Regions from separate parts of the Asticcacaulis sp. P2_B1 genome, predicted to be linked through region 1. Evidence: predicted binding sites of a transcription regulator. Region 1 holds the regulator's gene; the other holds the start of a gene.
The links. Region 1 encodes HrcA, which represses chaperone genes, less so after heat shock. Its sites were predicted from a motif close to GTTAGCANTCNNNNNNNNNGANTGCTAAC; they were not measured.

Region 1 (8,061 bases):
AGAAGGCTTCGGCCAGATCCTGGTCGGGGGGAGACCATTGCCCGCGTTTGACGGCGCGGCCAAATGCCGTGGCCGCTTCGATGGTCAACTGATAAGGCGAGATATGTTCGATGCCGAGCCCGGCGGCGCGCGTCAGTTCGGCTTGCCAGGCGGCGACCGTTTGGCCGGGCAGGGCGTAGATCTGGTCGAGCGAGACCCGACCGAACACCTGTTGCGCCGTCTCAACGCCACGGACGGCTTCAGCGGCGGAATGGTTGCGGCCAAGGAATTTAAGGGCATCGTCGTTCAGCGATTGCACGCCCAGCGACAGACGGTTGACACCGGCGTCGGCAAAGCCGCGATAACGGGCGATTTCGGCATCGGTCGGGTTGGCTTCGACGGTAATTTCAATATCGTCCGTATACGGAAGGAATAATATCTTTGCCCGGTCGATCAGCTCCGCAACCCATTCCGGAGGCAGCAGGGACGGGGTGCCGCCACCGAAAAAGATACTCGCCAATCGCCGAGGTTCCAAGGTTGCGGCCTGGGTGTTCAGGTCGCGCAGGATGGTGTCGAACAGGGCGCGCTGCGACGCCTGGCCGCGGTCGCGCGTGACGTTGAAATCGCAATAGGGGCAGATGCGCGAACAGTAGGGCCAGTGGACGTACAGGCTTAGGGGCGTCAAAACAACGCCGCCCTGAGTTGTTCGAAGGCGAGGTGGCGATGGCTGATGGCGTCCTTGGCGGCCGGTTCCATCTCGGCGAAGGTGATGGGATAGCCGTCGGCCTGGAAGATCGGGTCATAGCCGAAGCCGCGGTCGCCGCGGCGCGGGAAGACGATCTGGCCGTCGACGCGGCCTTCGAAGACGCAGGCGTGGCCTTCAGGCCAGGCGACGGCCAAGGCGCAGGTGAAGTGCGCCTTCAGGGTAAAATCGCTGCCGAGCTCGATCTCGGCTTTGCGCAACTTGTGTTCGATGACCTCCACGGCGCGGTCGAAATCCTTCATCGGCCCGGCCCAGCGCGCGCTGTAGATGCCGGGGTCGCCACCCAGGGCATCGATACTGAGCCCGGAATCGTCGGCCAGGGCGACCATGCCGGCGGCCATGGCGGCGTGGCGGGCTTTCAGGATGGCGTTGCCGATAAAGCTGACCTCGGTTTCCGGCGGTTCGGGCAGGTCGAGCGACGCCGCGGTGACGACATCGAAGCGGCCGTCGAGCATGGCGGAGATTTCGACCGCCTTACCCGGATTGTGGGTGGCGGCGATCAGTTTTTGGCCGGGGATCAGGGACAGGCTCATGGAGGTCTCTTAAAGTCGTGGGGAAGATAAGGACCCCTCACCCGGCCCTGCGGGCCACCCTCTCCCCTTGAAAGGGGCGAGGGGAAAGCTGAAGTCCTACCGCTCAGGAGGAGGACATAATGACAAATCAGTCACTTGTCACGCGGCGTGCAATTTGAGAGGTTGCAGGAGACTGAAAAGGACCTGACCATGCGTTTTCTCGGGCCGCGCTCGATATCCAGCTTGTTGAAGACGGCGCTCGATGTCGTCTATTACGGCCTGTACGTCGTCGTCTTCGTGGTGATCCTGCTGGCGGTATGTCTGTTGTCGGTGCCGAACCTGGCAGCCGAGGTCGTGCGCCACATGAATATTTCGGCCCAGGTTGGCGCCGTGTCGCAGGCCCTGATGTTCCTATTTTTTGGTATCAGTTTGAGCGGCTATCTGCTGGTCATGCATTGGACGCGGCAGGTATTTTCGACCCTGGCGGAGGGTGATGTCTTCCATCCCGATAATACGACGCGGCTGCGTTTGATTGGGTTTGCGCTCGGGGGGCTGGAGATTTTCGGCTATATCGTGCGGGTGTTCGCCGAGAAGGTCTTTCACCTGCCGTTCGAGTCGGTCTACGGCCTGCGGGCGGTAACGACCTGGTTTTCGGTCCTGGTGGTGTTCGTGTTGGCGGAGGTCTTCAAGGAAGGCGCGCGCCTACGCCAGGAAGCGGATTTAACCATATGATCCGTTTGAGTTTGGCCGAAGCCCTGGCGCGAAAGCGGTTGTCGATCGTGGAGTTGTCCGACCGAACGGGGATCAGCGTGCGCGATCTCGAAGTGTTGCGCGACCAGAAGGCCATGGCGTTACGGCTTAAGACGCTGGATTGCCTGTGCAAGGCGCTGTCCTGTACGCCCGGCGATCTCCTGGTCTATGAGGAAGACTAATGGGATCAAAGGTATAGCGCACCGAACCTATAGCGTTCGCAAGCGTTGGTGCCACTTTGCCTTTACTTGCTTAGCGCTTGATTCTGCAGCTCAAACAGTTCTGTCGCGCCCTTGATCGCCAGGTCATACAGCGTATTGAACTCGTCGCGTGAGAAGCCGCGTTTTTCGCCGGTAGCCTGGATTTCAACGGCATCGCCGGTGCCGGTGATAACGAAATTGGCGTCGGTTTCGGCGTTGGAATCCTCATCATAGTCGAGATCGAGGACCGGCGTACCGTTGAAGATGCCGCACGAGATAGCGGCGACCTGGTCGGTGATCGGGTTGGTGGTGATCAGCTTGTCCGCCAGCAGTTTGTTACACGCCATGCTGAGCGCGACCCAGGCGCCGGTAATCGAGGCCGTACGGGTGCCGCCGTCGGCCTGGATGACATCGCAATCCAGCGTGATCTGGCGTTCGCCCAGTGCCTTCAGGTCGACGACGGCGCGCATCGAGCGGCCGATCAGACGCTGGATTTCCTGGGTGCGGCCGGATTGCTTGCCGGCGGCGGCTTCGCGGCGCGAACGAGTATGGGTGGAACGCGGCAGCATGCCGTATTCGGCCGTCACCCATCCCTGGCCCTTGCCTTTGAGGAAGGACGGCACGCCCTGCTCCAGCGAGGCGGTGACCAGGACCTTGGTGTGGCCGAAGGTAACCATGCAGGAGCCCTCGGCATAACGTGTCACGCCCGTCTCGATGGTCACGGCGCGCAACTGATCCGGCTGGCGATTGGACGGACGGATGGTTTTGAGCGCGGCGAGGGCGTCGAACTGGGACATGGGGCAACCTTAAATAAGATGGCCCCTGACCTATCAGGTCACGTCGTCGAGAGGAACCGAAAAATTGGTCCTATACCGGCGGCTAGTTACGGCCCAGCAAACCTTGTTCGCGCTGGATCGGCGTTTCGCTGTTATAGACCGGCGTCCTGATCTTGCACTTATCGTCCACGCAGGCGAAGCCACGATGATCATCGTCGCGGTGCTGGGCGGTGGCCAGTTCGCTGGCCGGGCGAATCAGGCCCGGGCGATTGTCGATCGGCGTTACCGCTGCGTCGGCCAGGGTCGGGTTGGGCGCCGTGGTGTCGAAGCCGGTCGCGCGGTTTTGCAAGGCGGAGGTCACAGCCTCGGGCGCCGGCGGCGTATAGACATAGGCTTTAGGTTCGGCGACGGCAGCGGAAGCGGCGATGACGCCGAGCGCGACGGCAAGAGACAGAATCTTAAAACCAGCCATGACGAACCCCTGTTGCAATCGCGACAGAATTAGCGCGCTTTGCGGCAAATTCAAGACGGCCAATCAGGCCGGGCAGCGGGTCCGGCGGCTTTTGCGCGGCGCCAGCAACAGAGCGGCACAGGTGACGATGATAACAAGGGCCGCGGTCCCCGCGCCCAGAGTCAGCCAGCCGCCCGGCAGGCAGGCGCCATAGGCGCTGCAATGGTCCGACGCCGCGAACAACAGGTTGGTCACGCCCGTCATAAAGGCGCGCAGGGCGAAGGCGCCGGCAACCAGCAGCACGGGGGCCGCGGCCAATTTCCAAATGAGGGGGCGTTTTGCAAAGGTCATGTCTTAAGAGTACCGCGCGGCGTTTAAGTCTTTGTTAGAGGACAGGGTTAAGGACGGTTTAAGCTTGTTGCCGGCGTCAAAGCTTTGCTACACTTATCATGTGATGAAATATCCGCCCTCCCTGTCAGGTCTGATGAGTTCCAGCGCGTCGTTGAGCGAGATGGACCAGCGTGCCCGCGACGTCTTCCGCCATGTCGTCGAGACCTATCTCGAAACCGGTGAGCCTGTCGGATCGCGCACCGTGTCGCGCAACGGTGTGCATCTGTCGCCCGCTTCGATCCGCAACACCATGCAGGATCTGGCGCATCTCGGATTGTTATCGGCGCCGCATACCTCCAGCGGCAGGCTGCCGACGCATCAGGGCCTCAGGCTCTTTGTCGACGGCCTGCTCGAGATCGGCGATATCGGCGAGGACGCCAAACGCGATATCGAGGCGCGATTGACCGGCAAGGGCCAGACCTTCGATGGCGCGCTGCGCGAGGCCAGCAACCTGTTGTCGGGCCTGGCCGGCGGCGCTGGCGTCGTCATGACGCCGTCCTTCGAGGCGGGGGTCAAGCACGTCGAATTCATCTCCCTGAGCAAGGAGCAGGCCCTGGCGGTCCTGGTCTTCGACGACGGCCGGGTGGAAAACCGGCTGATGGCACTGGCGCCCGGCATGACGCCATCGGTCCTGGTCGAAGCGTCGAACTATCTCAACGCCCATCTCAAGGGCCGGACATTGTCCGAGGCGCGGGTCGAGCTGAAGGCCGAACTGGAACAGGAGCGGCTGAAGCTCGACGAGGCCGCGGCCACCCTGATCAAGGACGGTTTGGCCATCTGGTCGGGCGGCGACAAGGAGCGCCGGGCCTTGATCGTGCGCGGACGCGCCAACCTGCTGGAGGCGACGCAAAGCCATGAGGACCTGGAGCGTGTGCGTTCGCTGTTCGAGGATCTTGAGCAGAAAGAAGAGCTGATCGACCTGCTCGACGACGTCAAGGACGCGCAAGGGGTGAGAATTTTTATCGGATCGGAGTCGAAACTGTTTTCTTTATCGGGATCGGCTGTTATTGCAGCGCCGTACATGGTGAACCAGAAGAGCGGTGCGGCCAAGGTTATGGGTGCGATCGGCGTGATCGGACCCGCCCGGTTGAATTATGCCCGCATCATCCCACTTGTGGACTACACCGCCAGAATTTTGGGCCGATTGCTGGAGTAGCCTCGGCCTATTGTCATGAGGACTGGATTTCGAGATGAGTGAAGAGACCGAAAACGAAGGCGTCGATCTGGAGCAGGACGCCGATGCGCTGTTGAACGCCGAACTGGAAAAGCTGCAGGCTGAAAACGCCGCGCTGAAGGAACAGGCGCTGCGCTATGCCGCCGAGGCCGAGAACATCAAGCGCCGCGCCGAACGCGAAATGAACGATGCGCGCGCCTTTGCCATCCAACGCTTCGCCAATAGCCTGCTGGGTGTCGCCGACGTGCTGACGCGCGCTCTGTCGGCCGTGCCGGCGGACATTGCCGACCCGGCGTTCAAGAACTTCGTCGCCGGCATCGACATGACCGAAAAGGAACTGGCCGGCGCGTTCGAGAAAAACGGCGTCAAGAAGATCGCGCCGATGAAGGGCGACAAGTTCGACCCCAACCTGCACCAGGCGGTGATGGAACAGCCCTCGACCGACGTCGAAGGCGGCGGGGTCATCATGGTGATGCAGGCCGGTTACGAGCTCTTCGGCCGTGTCATTCGCCCGGCCATGGTCGCCGTGGCCGCCAAGACGGCGGGCGCCGCTCCTGCTCAGCCGAACGGTTATGCCCACGGCGCCGACAGCGACGCCGGCGCCAAAATTGACACCCAGGCAGAATAAGGTCTTTCGAGCCACAAACATGAAAGCCTCCGGACCTCGGTTCGGGGGCTTTTTCGTGCGTGTTTTCCAACGCGTTCGCAAAGGTAAACACGTTTTCTTGATTCGGCCGAACGGGGCGGAAACGAATCGGCACCGAATCAGCGACATCGCCGTGTTTGGCTTTTGTTCACCGCTATATCTTGCGGGTCGTCGCCAATTTAACCATAGGCAGTTGCCCCGGCATTTTACTTTCCGCTGAAACCTTCCACTTTTTCAACCTTTTGCTGCTATAGCGAAAATCATGCTCGACACGACCCAATTCGACCCCGCCCATTATGTCCTGATCATCAAGTGCCCCGATACCCGCGGTATCGTCGCGGCGGTATCGGGCTATCTTTACGACAACGACATTTCGATCGTCGAATCGAACCAGTTCAACGATGCGCTCGGCGACATGTTCTATGTCCGCGTCGTCTTCAAACAGGCCGGCGCCAAAATGCCGCCGATGACGACCCTGCGCGACGGCTTCAAGCCGATCGCCCACCGCTTTTCGATGGACTGGGAAATCTTCAACCTGTCGGCCAAGCCCAAGGTCCTGATCGCCGTGTCGAAGTTCGGTCACTGCCTCTACGAATTGCTGCACCGCTGGCGTTCCGGGCTGCTGCCGGTCGATATCGCCTGTGTCATGTCGAACCATGAAGACATGCGTTCCTTCGTCGAATGGAACGGCGTGCCCTATGTCTGTTTGCCGGCGACCAAGGACAACAAGGCCGAACAGGAAGCGCAGTTCGTCAAGCTGATCGAGGATCATGAGGTCGATCTGGTGGTTTTGGCGCGCTACATGCAGATACTGTCGGACGATTTGAGCCGCCGTCTGACCGGCCGCTGCATCAATATCCACCACTCGTTCCTGCCCAGTTTCAAAGGCGCCAAGCCTTATCACCAGGCCCATGCCCGCGGCGTCAAGATCATCGGCGCCACCGCCCACTATGTCACCTCGGACCTCGATGAAGGCCCGATCATCGAGCAGGACGTTCAGCGCGTCCACCACGGCCTGACGCCGGAACAACTGGTCGCCATCGGCCAGGATATCGAAGCCCGCGTCCTGGCCCGCGCCGTCACCTGGCATGCCGAGCGCCGCGTTATCATCAACGGCTCCAAGACGGTGGTGTTCAGCTAAGACCCGGGGCATCGGGTACAGTTGACGAGGCCCCCGTTCAACCGTAACAAACGAGATCAGTTTATTTGGGGGAACGTGTCATGCGGTCTTTTGTGTCTGTTTTTGCCGTGGCCGCCGTGTTTGCCACTTCGGCCGCCGCCGACGAATGGACCGTCAAGCCGCAATGGGTCGCCGCCCACGAAGCCTTTCTCGCCAGCGACGCCCTACGCGGCCGCGGCAGCGCCACCCCGGATGAAGGCATTGCCGCCGCCTATGTCGCCGCGCAGTTCCAGAGCTATGGTCTGCAATTCGCGCCCGGTATGACCGGCTTTCAGCAAACCGCCTGGGTCGTGACGCCGAAACTGACCGGTCAGGCCAACCTTAGCGCCGGCGGCGTGTCGATCGGCGAAGGCAAGGGCCTGACGCTTCTGGTGTCGTCCGCCCACAATATTTCTGGAACGATCCAGGTCGTGACGTCCGACGATCCCGCCAACCTGCCGGCCGGCGATGTCCTGCTGATCAACGCCACGGGCACGACCTCGGCGTCGAACTGGCTGCGCGCGGCCCGCGCCAAGGGCGTCAAGCTGGTTCTGTTCCGTGACGGCGAGGCGGCGCAAGCGCTCCTGAGCCGGGTCGGCGGGTCGACACGCGTCTCGAGCTATCTTGAGGACAAGCCGCCGGAAGGCACGCCGACCGACAGCGCCATCCTGTCGGCCGAAGCCTTCGACAAACTGGCGGCCGCGCCGGGTACGGCCGTGACGCTCGACCTTGGCGCTGTCGCCTTCGTCAAGTCCGTGACGACCAATACGATCGGCTATCTGCCGGGCAGCGATCCCAAGGCCGGCGTTATCCTGGTCACCGCCCATATGGACCACCTCGGCGTCAAGCCGGACGGCACCATCATGCACGGCGCCAATGACGACGCCTCGGGCACGACGGCCGTGCTGGAAGTGGCCCATGCCCTGAGCGCGGGCGCCCAACCCAAGCGCGGTATCCTGTTCGTCGGTTACGGCAGCGAGGAAATTGGCGGCCTGGGCTCGACCTATTTCGGCATGCATCCGCCCGTTCCCCTGACCGATATCGTCGCCAATCTCGAATTCGAAATGATCGGCGCCCACGATCCGAAGATGGCCGAGGGCGAAATGATGATGACCGGCTTCGAACGCTCCGATCTGGGCGAGACCCTGAAGGCGCATGGTGCCCTGGTGGCGCCCGACATCTACCCGGATCAGCATTTCTTCGAGCGTTCCGACAACTATTCCCTGGCTCTGCAAGGTATCGTCGCCCACACGATTTCGGG
Region 2 (8,061 bases), 480 kb from region 1:
CGCTCTTCCTGATAATATGCGGAGATTTTTGCAGGGCTTTGCCCGAAAAAATCATCTCGATATGGAAACTTGGGGAAAAGTACACTGAGGCCAAAGGCCGAAGGACTTTTCCCCAAAGAACTAGAAGTCCATACCGCCCATGCCGCCCATGCCGCCACCGTGGCCGCCGCCCATGGCTTGGGGAGCGTCCTTCTTGGGGGCTTCGGCGACAGCGGCTTCCGTCGTGATCAGGATGCCGGCGACCGAAGCGGCGTCTTGCAGCGCGGTGCGGACAACCTTGGCCGGATCGATGACGCCGTCGGCGACCAGATCGACATATTGTTCGGTCTGGGCGTTGAAGCCGAAAGTGGCCGATTCGTTGGCCAGGACGGCGTTGACGACGACCGAACCTTCGACGCCGGAGTTTTCAGCGATCTGACGCAGCGGCGCCTGGATGGCGCGGCGAACGATGTTGATGCCGGCGGTTTGGTCGGGGTTGGCGCCTTCGAGACCGGCCAGGGCCTTGGTGGCCTTCAGCAGGGCCGTACCGCCGCCCGGGACGATGCCTTCTTCGACGGCAGCGCGCGTGGCGTTGAGCGCGTCGTCGACACGGTCCTTCTTTTCCTTGACTTCGACTTCGGTCGAGCCGCCGACGCGGATGACGGCAACGCCGCCGGCCAGCTTGGCCAGACGTTCTTGCAGCTTTTCCTTGTCGTAGTCCGACGTGGTTTCTTCGATCTGCTTCTTGATCTGACCGATACGCGATTCGATGTCGGCCTTGTCGCCGGCGCCGTCGACGATGGTGGTGTTTTCCTTGGTGATGGTGACCTTCTTGGCGTGGCCGAGCATTTCCAGGGTAACGGTTTCCAGCTTGATGCCGAGGTCTTCGGAGATCACTTCGCCCTTGGTCAGGACGGCGATGTCTTCCAGCATGGCCTTGCGGCGATCGCCGAAGCCAGGGGCCTTGACGGCAGCGACGCGCAGGCCGCCACGCAGGCGGTTGACGACGAGCGTGGCCAGGGCCTCGCCTTCGACGTCTTCAGCGATGATCAGGAGCGGACGGCCCGATTGGACGACGGCTTCGAGGATCGGCAGCATGGGTTGCAGGCTGGAGATCTTCTTGTCGAAGACCAGGATGTAAGGGTCTTCGAGGACCGCTTCCATCTTGTCCGGGTTGGTGATGAAGTAGGGCGACAGGTAGCCGCGGTCGAACTGCATGCCTTCGACGACGTCGAGTTCGGTTTCGGCGGTCTTGGCTTCTTCAACCGTGATGACGCCTTCATTGCCGACCTTTTCCATGGCCTTGGCGATCATTTCACCGACTTCGGTGTCGCCGTTGGCGGAAATGGTGCCGACCTGGGCGATTTCGGCGTTGGTCGTGACCTTCTTGGAGGTCGCCTTGATTTCGGCGACGACGGCGTGGACAGCCTTGTCGATGCCGCGCTTCAGGTCCATCGGGTTCATGCCGGCAGCAACCGACTTCATGCCTTCCTGGACGATGGCCTGGGCCAGGACCGTGGCGGTCGTGGTGCCGTCACCGGCCTTGTCATTGGTCTTGGAGGCGACTTCGCGGATCATCTGCGCGCCCATGTTTTCGAACTTGTCTTCCAGTTCGATTTCCTTGGCGACGGAGACGCCGTCCTTGGTCGAGCGCGGGGCGCCGAAGGACTTGTCGAGGACGACGTTACGACCCTTGGGGCCCAGCGTTACCTTGACGGCATTGGCGAGGATGTTCACGCCGCGCAGCATTTTTTCGCGCGCGTCGGAACCGAACAGAACTTGTTTGGCAGCCATGATATGGATTTCCTAGAATTTCAAATTGTTGAGAGTGGGGTCGCGAAGGCCTGCTTCGCCAAGACGCCCAATTCTTACTTGGTCAGAACGCCAAGCACGTCGGATTCCTTCAGGATCAACAGGTCTTCGCCGTCGATCTTGACTTCCGTGCCGCCCCACTTGCCGAACAGGATGCGGTCGCCGGCCTTGACGTCGAGAGCGACTTGTTCGCCCTTTTCGTTACGGGCGCCGGGGCCGACGGCGACGACTTCGCCTTCCTGCGGCTTTTCCTTGGCGGTGTCGGGGATGATGATGCCACCCTTGGTCTTGGATTCTTCTTCGACTCTCTTGACCAGAACGCGGTCGCCTAACGGGCGAAAGCTCATTGGGTTTTCTCCATTTTGTTTTGAACAGGTGTTGTTAGCACTCAGCAGCAGCGAGTGCTAACGTGCGCCGGAGATAGGCTCGGCGGCCGTCAGAGTCAAGGGAGGGGGTGTCTAAAAAACCGCGAAGCGGCATCATTAGAGGGAAATCCGCCGTCGTTGGCAGCGGCCATGATTTTTCGTGTTTTTCGTGCTTTTCGTGGTCAAAGCCTTTGCGCCGGTGCGGTAGCCCACCAAGTCAAGATTTGGCCACGAAAAGCACGAAAAACACGAAAATTAAGGGTTTTAACGTGGGGAGACGAGGAACTGTTCGATCTTGCCGTCGCTGGTCAGATAGACATTGAGCGCCAGGGTCTTGCCGCCGGCGGTCAGGCGGTAGGTGCGGTGTTCCATGCCGCCGCGGTTGCCGCTGCGGTTGAGGGCGAAGGTTGACGGCGCGCCGAGCGGCCCCAGGCTGTCCTTGAAATCGGCGATCGTCTGCGGCGTCAGATAGGCGTTGAAGTTATCGGTAAAGTCGGCGCGATCGACATTGCCGGCCTGGAGGCCTTCGAAGACAGTTTGCAGGCGGGCGTCGACGCCTTGCGACGGCATCATCAGAAAGGCGATGCGGTCGGCGGCGTCGAAGGCGGCGCTGCCTGACATGGAGTTGGTCAAGACCACGATGGCCAGGCCGTCGTCGGGATAGATGCGGTTCTCGCTGATATAGCCGGCGCCCTCGCCGTCGTGTTCAATGAGCGTGTGGCCGTTGGTCTTGCTGACGAACAGGCCCATGGCATAGCCGGTATCGCGACCGCTGTTGAGCTTGATCGTGTCGAACTCGGTCTTGTACGAGTCGGGCTTGAGCAGGGATTGTTTCAGCAGGCTGATATCCCATTTGGCGACGTCTGCCGCGGTGAGCCCCAGGAAGGCCGAGCCGTAAAGCCAGCCCTTGCCGGCTTCGGGGGTCAGGCGATTGGCGGCGAGCGCGCGGCGTTCGTAGCCCAGAGCATCGGGCGCCACCAGATCCTCAGCCGAGATATCGACGGCGTCGCTGATACCGACGGGTTTCAGGATGCGGTCGTTGACGAAATCGAACAGAGGACGGCCGCTGACCTTTTCGATGATCAGGCCGGCGACGATGTAACCGGTATTGGAATATTGCCAGTCGTCTCCCGGCTGGTAATCGAGCGGCGCACCGGCATAGCGCGCCATGACGGCCTGCGGCGTCGTCGGTTGCGTCATGGGCAACATGACGTAGTCCTGCGGCCAAAAGTCGGAATAGCCCGAAGTGTGGCTGAGCAATTGGCGGACGGTGATCTTGTCGGCCGAGGTCAGTTCGGGGAACCATTTCGAGACGTGGTCGTCGAGCGATAGCTTGCCGTCTTCCACGAGAAGAAGTGCCGCCGCGGCGGTGAACTCCTTGGACACCGAAGCGATCTGGTAACGCGTCGCCGGGGTGGCGGCCAAAGCGCTCGACATGTCCGCCTGGCCGAAGGCTTTGGCGTAGACGATTTCGCCGTCTTTCACCACGGCGACCGAGGCCGACGGCGCGCCACTGGCGGCAATCGCAGCCTGCACGGCGGCGTCGATTTTCGCGCTTTGGGTGGCGTCAAGGGGCGCGGCATGCGCGGCCGTGGTCAGGGAAAAGGCGGCGAGGCCGGCGACGACGAGCTTGAGACGCATGAGGATCCTCGTAAGAGCGGTGACGTGGTCTAGCATGGCGCCGGCGGCCGAGAAAGGGCTCACGACCTATCGAAAAATTACAAATTAGCAACTGAATCGCACGGCAATGCGATAACGAAGCCGGTACCTTCAGCTCCAACCAGTTGTTCAAGGGAGCCAGTCATGGGCAAGTCCGACGCCATCGCGATTTTGAAAGAAGACCACCGCCGGGTGAAGGGGCTGTTCGGTGATTTCGAAAAGGCCGAAACCCAGCGCGAAAAGGCGAAGATCGCCGCGGAAGCCATCATGGAATTGAAAATCCATACCGAGATCGAGGAAAAGATCTTCTATCCCGTGGCCCGCAAGGCGCTCAACAAAGCCCTGGGCAAGAAGGATTCAACCGATATGATGAATGAGGCCGACGAGGAGCACCACGTCGCCAAGCTGTTGATCGCCGAGCTCGACACCATGAAGCCCGGCGACGACCATTGGGAAGCCAAGTTCACCGTCTTGTCCGAGAACATCCTGCACCACGTCAAGGAAGAGGAGGGTGAAATGTTTCCGGAAGTGAAGAAGCTCGACCTTGATCTTGACGCCCTGGGCGCCCAAATGTTGGAGCGTAAGGAAGAGTTGAAGTCTTCCGGCGTACCGACCTTCGCCGAGCAGACCCTGATTGCCGACCACGGCATCGCCGATTCCCCGGCCGACGCCACCCGCGAACTGGCCTGATGCGGAATTCCGGCCCCACCTGTTGATCCGAGTCAAATCCGAGTTCGCGTTATTTCCTTAATCTGAGCCACATTCATCTGAGAGGACACCCCCATGTTATCGACCAAAGCCAAGGCCGCCGCCGACAAGATCAAGTCGTTCAGCGAAGAAGACGCCGCCTCGCTGGCGGAAACCATCAAACACGAAGTCCAGCACGCTACCCACGTGCTGACCGAACGGGCCAAGGAAGCCGAAGCCAAGGTGCGTGCCTTTGCCGACCACGCCGGCGACGATATCAGCCGTTACAGCGGCAAGGCCAAGGCCAAGATCGAGGAAAACCCGGTCCCCGCCACCTTGATCGCGCTCGGTGTCGGCTTCGTCCTGGGCGCCCTGCTGATCCGCGGCCGCGACTAAGCCTCTTACACATCCCGGTAAAGCAAAATGCGTGCAAAGAGCCTTTGCGCGCATTTTGTGTTGCAGGCTGCAAAATCGCGCTCGCAAATATGTCATTTGTGCGTCGAGAAATGTCTGCTACAGTTACGGTTAAGACGGTGCTACCGCGGCTAGGCTGTAGCGCAACCTTATGTGCAGGGCGCGTACGACTATGGAAAGACTTCGAATCTCGCAACTGATCGGGTTGGGCGTTATGCTCAGTCTGGTCGCCGTGCAGATGACGGCGGATGTCGCCAAGCTGAGTGCCGAGATCGCGTCGGCGGTGCGCTTCCTGTTTACGGCCATGACCATGATCATGGTATTCCGCCGCCACCCCAAGGCCCGCGCCGCCATCGAAGCCACGGGCTGGGTCGTTATCGGCAGTATCGGCCTCGATTTTTACCTGCACCACCCAATTCCGCGCGTCGAATTCGCCCAATGTGCCCTGGGCACCCTGCTCCTGCTGTCATCCTTCATGATGCGCCCCGTGCGCCGCCAGCGCTGCGATGTCGGGCAAAAGCCGACCATGACCGGCGGGGCATAAGCCCTCTCGACACCTCCTCTCAATCCATGCCACTTAGCGGCTTGCCGGCGTGCCTGTTTGCGCTGTGAGGAGGATCGTCGATGGGTAAGATGTTGGCCGGACTGGCCATGGTGGCCGCTTTCGGCCTGGCGCCACCGGTTATGGCGGCCGATACTGTTACCTATCCCGCCAACAGTTTGAAGGCCATCGCCCAACCTCTGCAGGGGCGTCTGGCGCTCGGCCGCGCCGATATGACGCCGGACAGTCTGACCATCACCGCACTCAAGGGCAGCGACTTCTACACGCCGGGCGATGGCAGCGCCGCCAGTCTGTCGGCGCCGCTCGTGCTCTTTCCTGTCCACGGCGATTTTATCTTCTCGGCGCGCGTTACCATTGCGCTCGGCGCCGATTTCGACGGCGCGGCCCTGATGGTCTACGCCGACGAGACGCACTGGGGGAAGCTGCTGCTGGAACGCTCGCAACCCGGCATAGACGGCGTGACCTCGACCATCACGGCGCCGCACGGCGACGATGCTTATCACGTCATGCTGGCGCCCGGTCAGCAGGCCATCTATCTCAAGATCACGCGCCAGGGCGACACCTTCGCCTTCTATACGTCCAACGACGGCAGCGCGTGGAGCGTCGCCCGCGACTTTACCCTGGATACAGCCCTGCCGGTCATGGCCGGGTTCGAAGCGCAGTCGCCGCTGGGCAATACGGCCACTGCGCGTTTCGACCAGATCCGGCTTGAGTCCAAAACCCCGACCGATTTCTGGCACGGGGAATGAAAACCATTGTCCGCATGACGTTTGGCTCGCACCTATACGGTACGGCGACGCCTCAATCCGACCTCGACGTCAAGGCCGTCTACCTGCCCGAGGCGCGCGACATCCTGTTGCAGCGGGTCAAGGCGGCCGTCACCGGTCAGCGCGACAAGGCCAGGGGTGAGAAAAACACCGCTGACGATGTCGACTTCGAAGCCTATTCGCCGGCCAAGTTCCTTGAGCTGCTGTCGGAAGGCCAGACCGTGGCGCTCGACATGCTGTTCGCCCCGCCGCAGATGATGTTGGATCCGCCGCACGCCGTGTGGGGCGAGATCAAGGCCCTGGCGCCGCGCCTGTTCAGCCGCAAGACCACGGCCTTTGTCGGCTATTGCCGGCAACAGGCGCGCAAATACGGCGTGAAGGGCGAACGGCTGGCGGCGGTGCGGATGGCGCTGGACGGCCTGATGGCGATCGAGGCGCAATACGGCGCCCAGACCAAGCTGGAGGTGGCTGCCGACGCGGTCGACGCCCTGGCCGCCCGTCACGATCTGTTGGCCGTCGTGCATTTGCCGGAGGGCTCAGGCCACATCGCCACCTATTTCGATATCGCCGGCAAGAAGGCCATCTTTTCGGCCTCGATCAAGAGTGCGCGGGCCATGGTGGAGAACCTTTATAACGAGTTCGGTGCTCGCACCCGCGCCGCCGAGGCCAATGACGGCGTCGACTGGAAGGCCATGTCGCATGCCGTCCGTATTGCCCGTCAGGCGGTGGAGTTCCTGGAAACCGGCGCCGTGACCCTGCCACGGCCAGAAGCGACGCATCTGCTGGCGATCAAGAACGGCGCCCTGCCCTATCAGGCCGTCGGCGAGGAGATCGAAACCTTGTTGGATGCGGTCGAGGCGGCGGCCCTGACGTGCGGTTTGCCGGAGGCACCAGAGCTAGGCGCGGCGGATGATTTTATCGCCGATCTGTATGGCCGCATCGTGCGGGGGCAGTTATGATATTGCAAAGATGGAGCGCTCTTTTGAAGAAAGTCAGTCAGGACATCCGAACCTACAGCGATGAGCCGTTAAGGCTTGGAACTCCAGATTGAGGAAAGTGCCATGATCATCATTTCAGGTCATTTTCATGGGCCCGAATTGAAAGGTTCGCGAATTGACCGCGCCATTTCTACCGCGATGAAGGTGATGAAGCAGGTTCGTGAACCCGAGTTCGGCGGAACGCTAGGTAAGATTCCGCACGTAAATGCTGTCTTTGAGGTCGAGGGCTCTTTAGGGGCGCCCAAATTCAGGGTGGTGGACCTTGGGCCATACAGCCGGAAGGATCAATGCGTGCAAGTTAGAATTGCCGTGACGGCTGCCGATGCCGGTGAAAGAAACCTCAGGGATGTTCTCGTGCTCGGTTTGCGAGGGGCCAATGCCGCAGCGTTCCATTTCTTTGACGACAAAGGAATGAACTTTCCACTGCGCGAGGCGGAGGCGTTGGTAACGCGCGTGGGAGAGAAATTGGAAGACTTCACTTAAGGCGGCTGTCGCAGAGAGTGAATTAGGAACAAAGCAAGGAAATAAAAACCCAGGGGTATACGCCGTGAACCGCTTGCGTCCGATAAATTATCTGACTAAAGTCAGGCAATGGACGCGACACCCATTCAACAGATCCGCCGCTTCAATCGCCTGGTCACCCAGAGGGTCGGCGCGCTTCAGGACAGCTATCTCGGCCGGGGACGGCCCCTGGGTGAGGCGCGGCTGTTGTTCGAGATCGGCGCCGAGGGGGCGGATGTTCGGGCCTTGCGGCAACGGCTGGACCTCGATTCCGGCTATCTCAGCCGGCTGTTGCGGGCGTTGGAAAAGCAGGGCCT

Region 2: a site for HrcA is predicted at 2,172-2,200, ahead of groES (co-chaperone GroES). Genes of this name have one in related genera too.

What each region holds. Positions count from the first base shown of each region.
Region 1 covers NZ_JBFUDD010000002.1:686,553-694,613, reverse strand. The annotation lists gene hemW (radical SAM family heme chaperone HemW) at 1-664, opposite strand, end outside; gene rdgB (RdgB/HAM1 family non-canonical purine NTP pyrophosphatase) at 661-1,275, opposite strand; gene AC1DX3_RS07505 (DUF2975 domain-containing protein) at 1,465-1,986, shown strand; gene AC1DX3_RS07500 (helix-turn-helix domain-containing protein) at 1,983-2,186, shown strand; gene rph (ribonuclease PH) at 2,249-2,965, opposite strand; gene AC1DX3_RS07490 (hypothetical protein) at 3,084-3,452, opposite strand; gene AC1DX3_RS07485 (hypothetical protein) at 3,516-3,749, opposite strand; gene hrcA (heat-inducible transcriptional repressor HrcA) at 3,916-4,977, shown strand; gene grpE (nucleotide exchange factor GrpE) at 5,012-5,623, shown strand; gene purU (formyltetrahydrofolate deformylase) at 5,904-6,782, shown strand; gene AC1DX3_RS07465 (M28 family metallopeptidase) at 6,863-8,061, shown strand, end outside.
Region 2 covers NZ_JBFUDD010000002.1:206,858-214,918, forward strand. The annotation lists gene groL (chaperonin GroEL) at 121-1,773, opposite strand; gene groES (co-chaperone GroES) at 1,848-2,138, opposite strand; gene AC1DX3_RS05345 (serine hydrolase domain-containing protein) at 2,421-3,797, opposite strand; gene AC1DX3_RS05350 (hemerythrin domain-containing protein) at 3,960-4,505, shown strand; gene AC1DX3_RS05355 (hypothetical protein) at 4,599-4,898, shown strand; gene AC1DX3_RS05360 (hypothetical protein) at 5,089-5,460, shown strand; gene AC1DX3_RS05365 (DUF1349 domain-containing protein) at 5,541-6,227, shown strand; gene AC1DX3_RS05370 (DNA polymerase beta superfamily protein) at 6,224-7,204, shown strand; gene AC1DX3_RS05375 (hypothetical protein) at 7,307-7,726, shown strand; gene AC1DX3_RS05380 (bifunctional helix-turn-helix transcriptional regulator/GNAT family N-acetyltransferase) at 7,835-8,061, shown strand, end outside.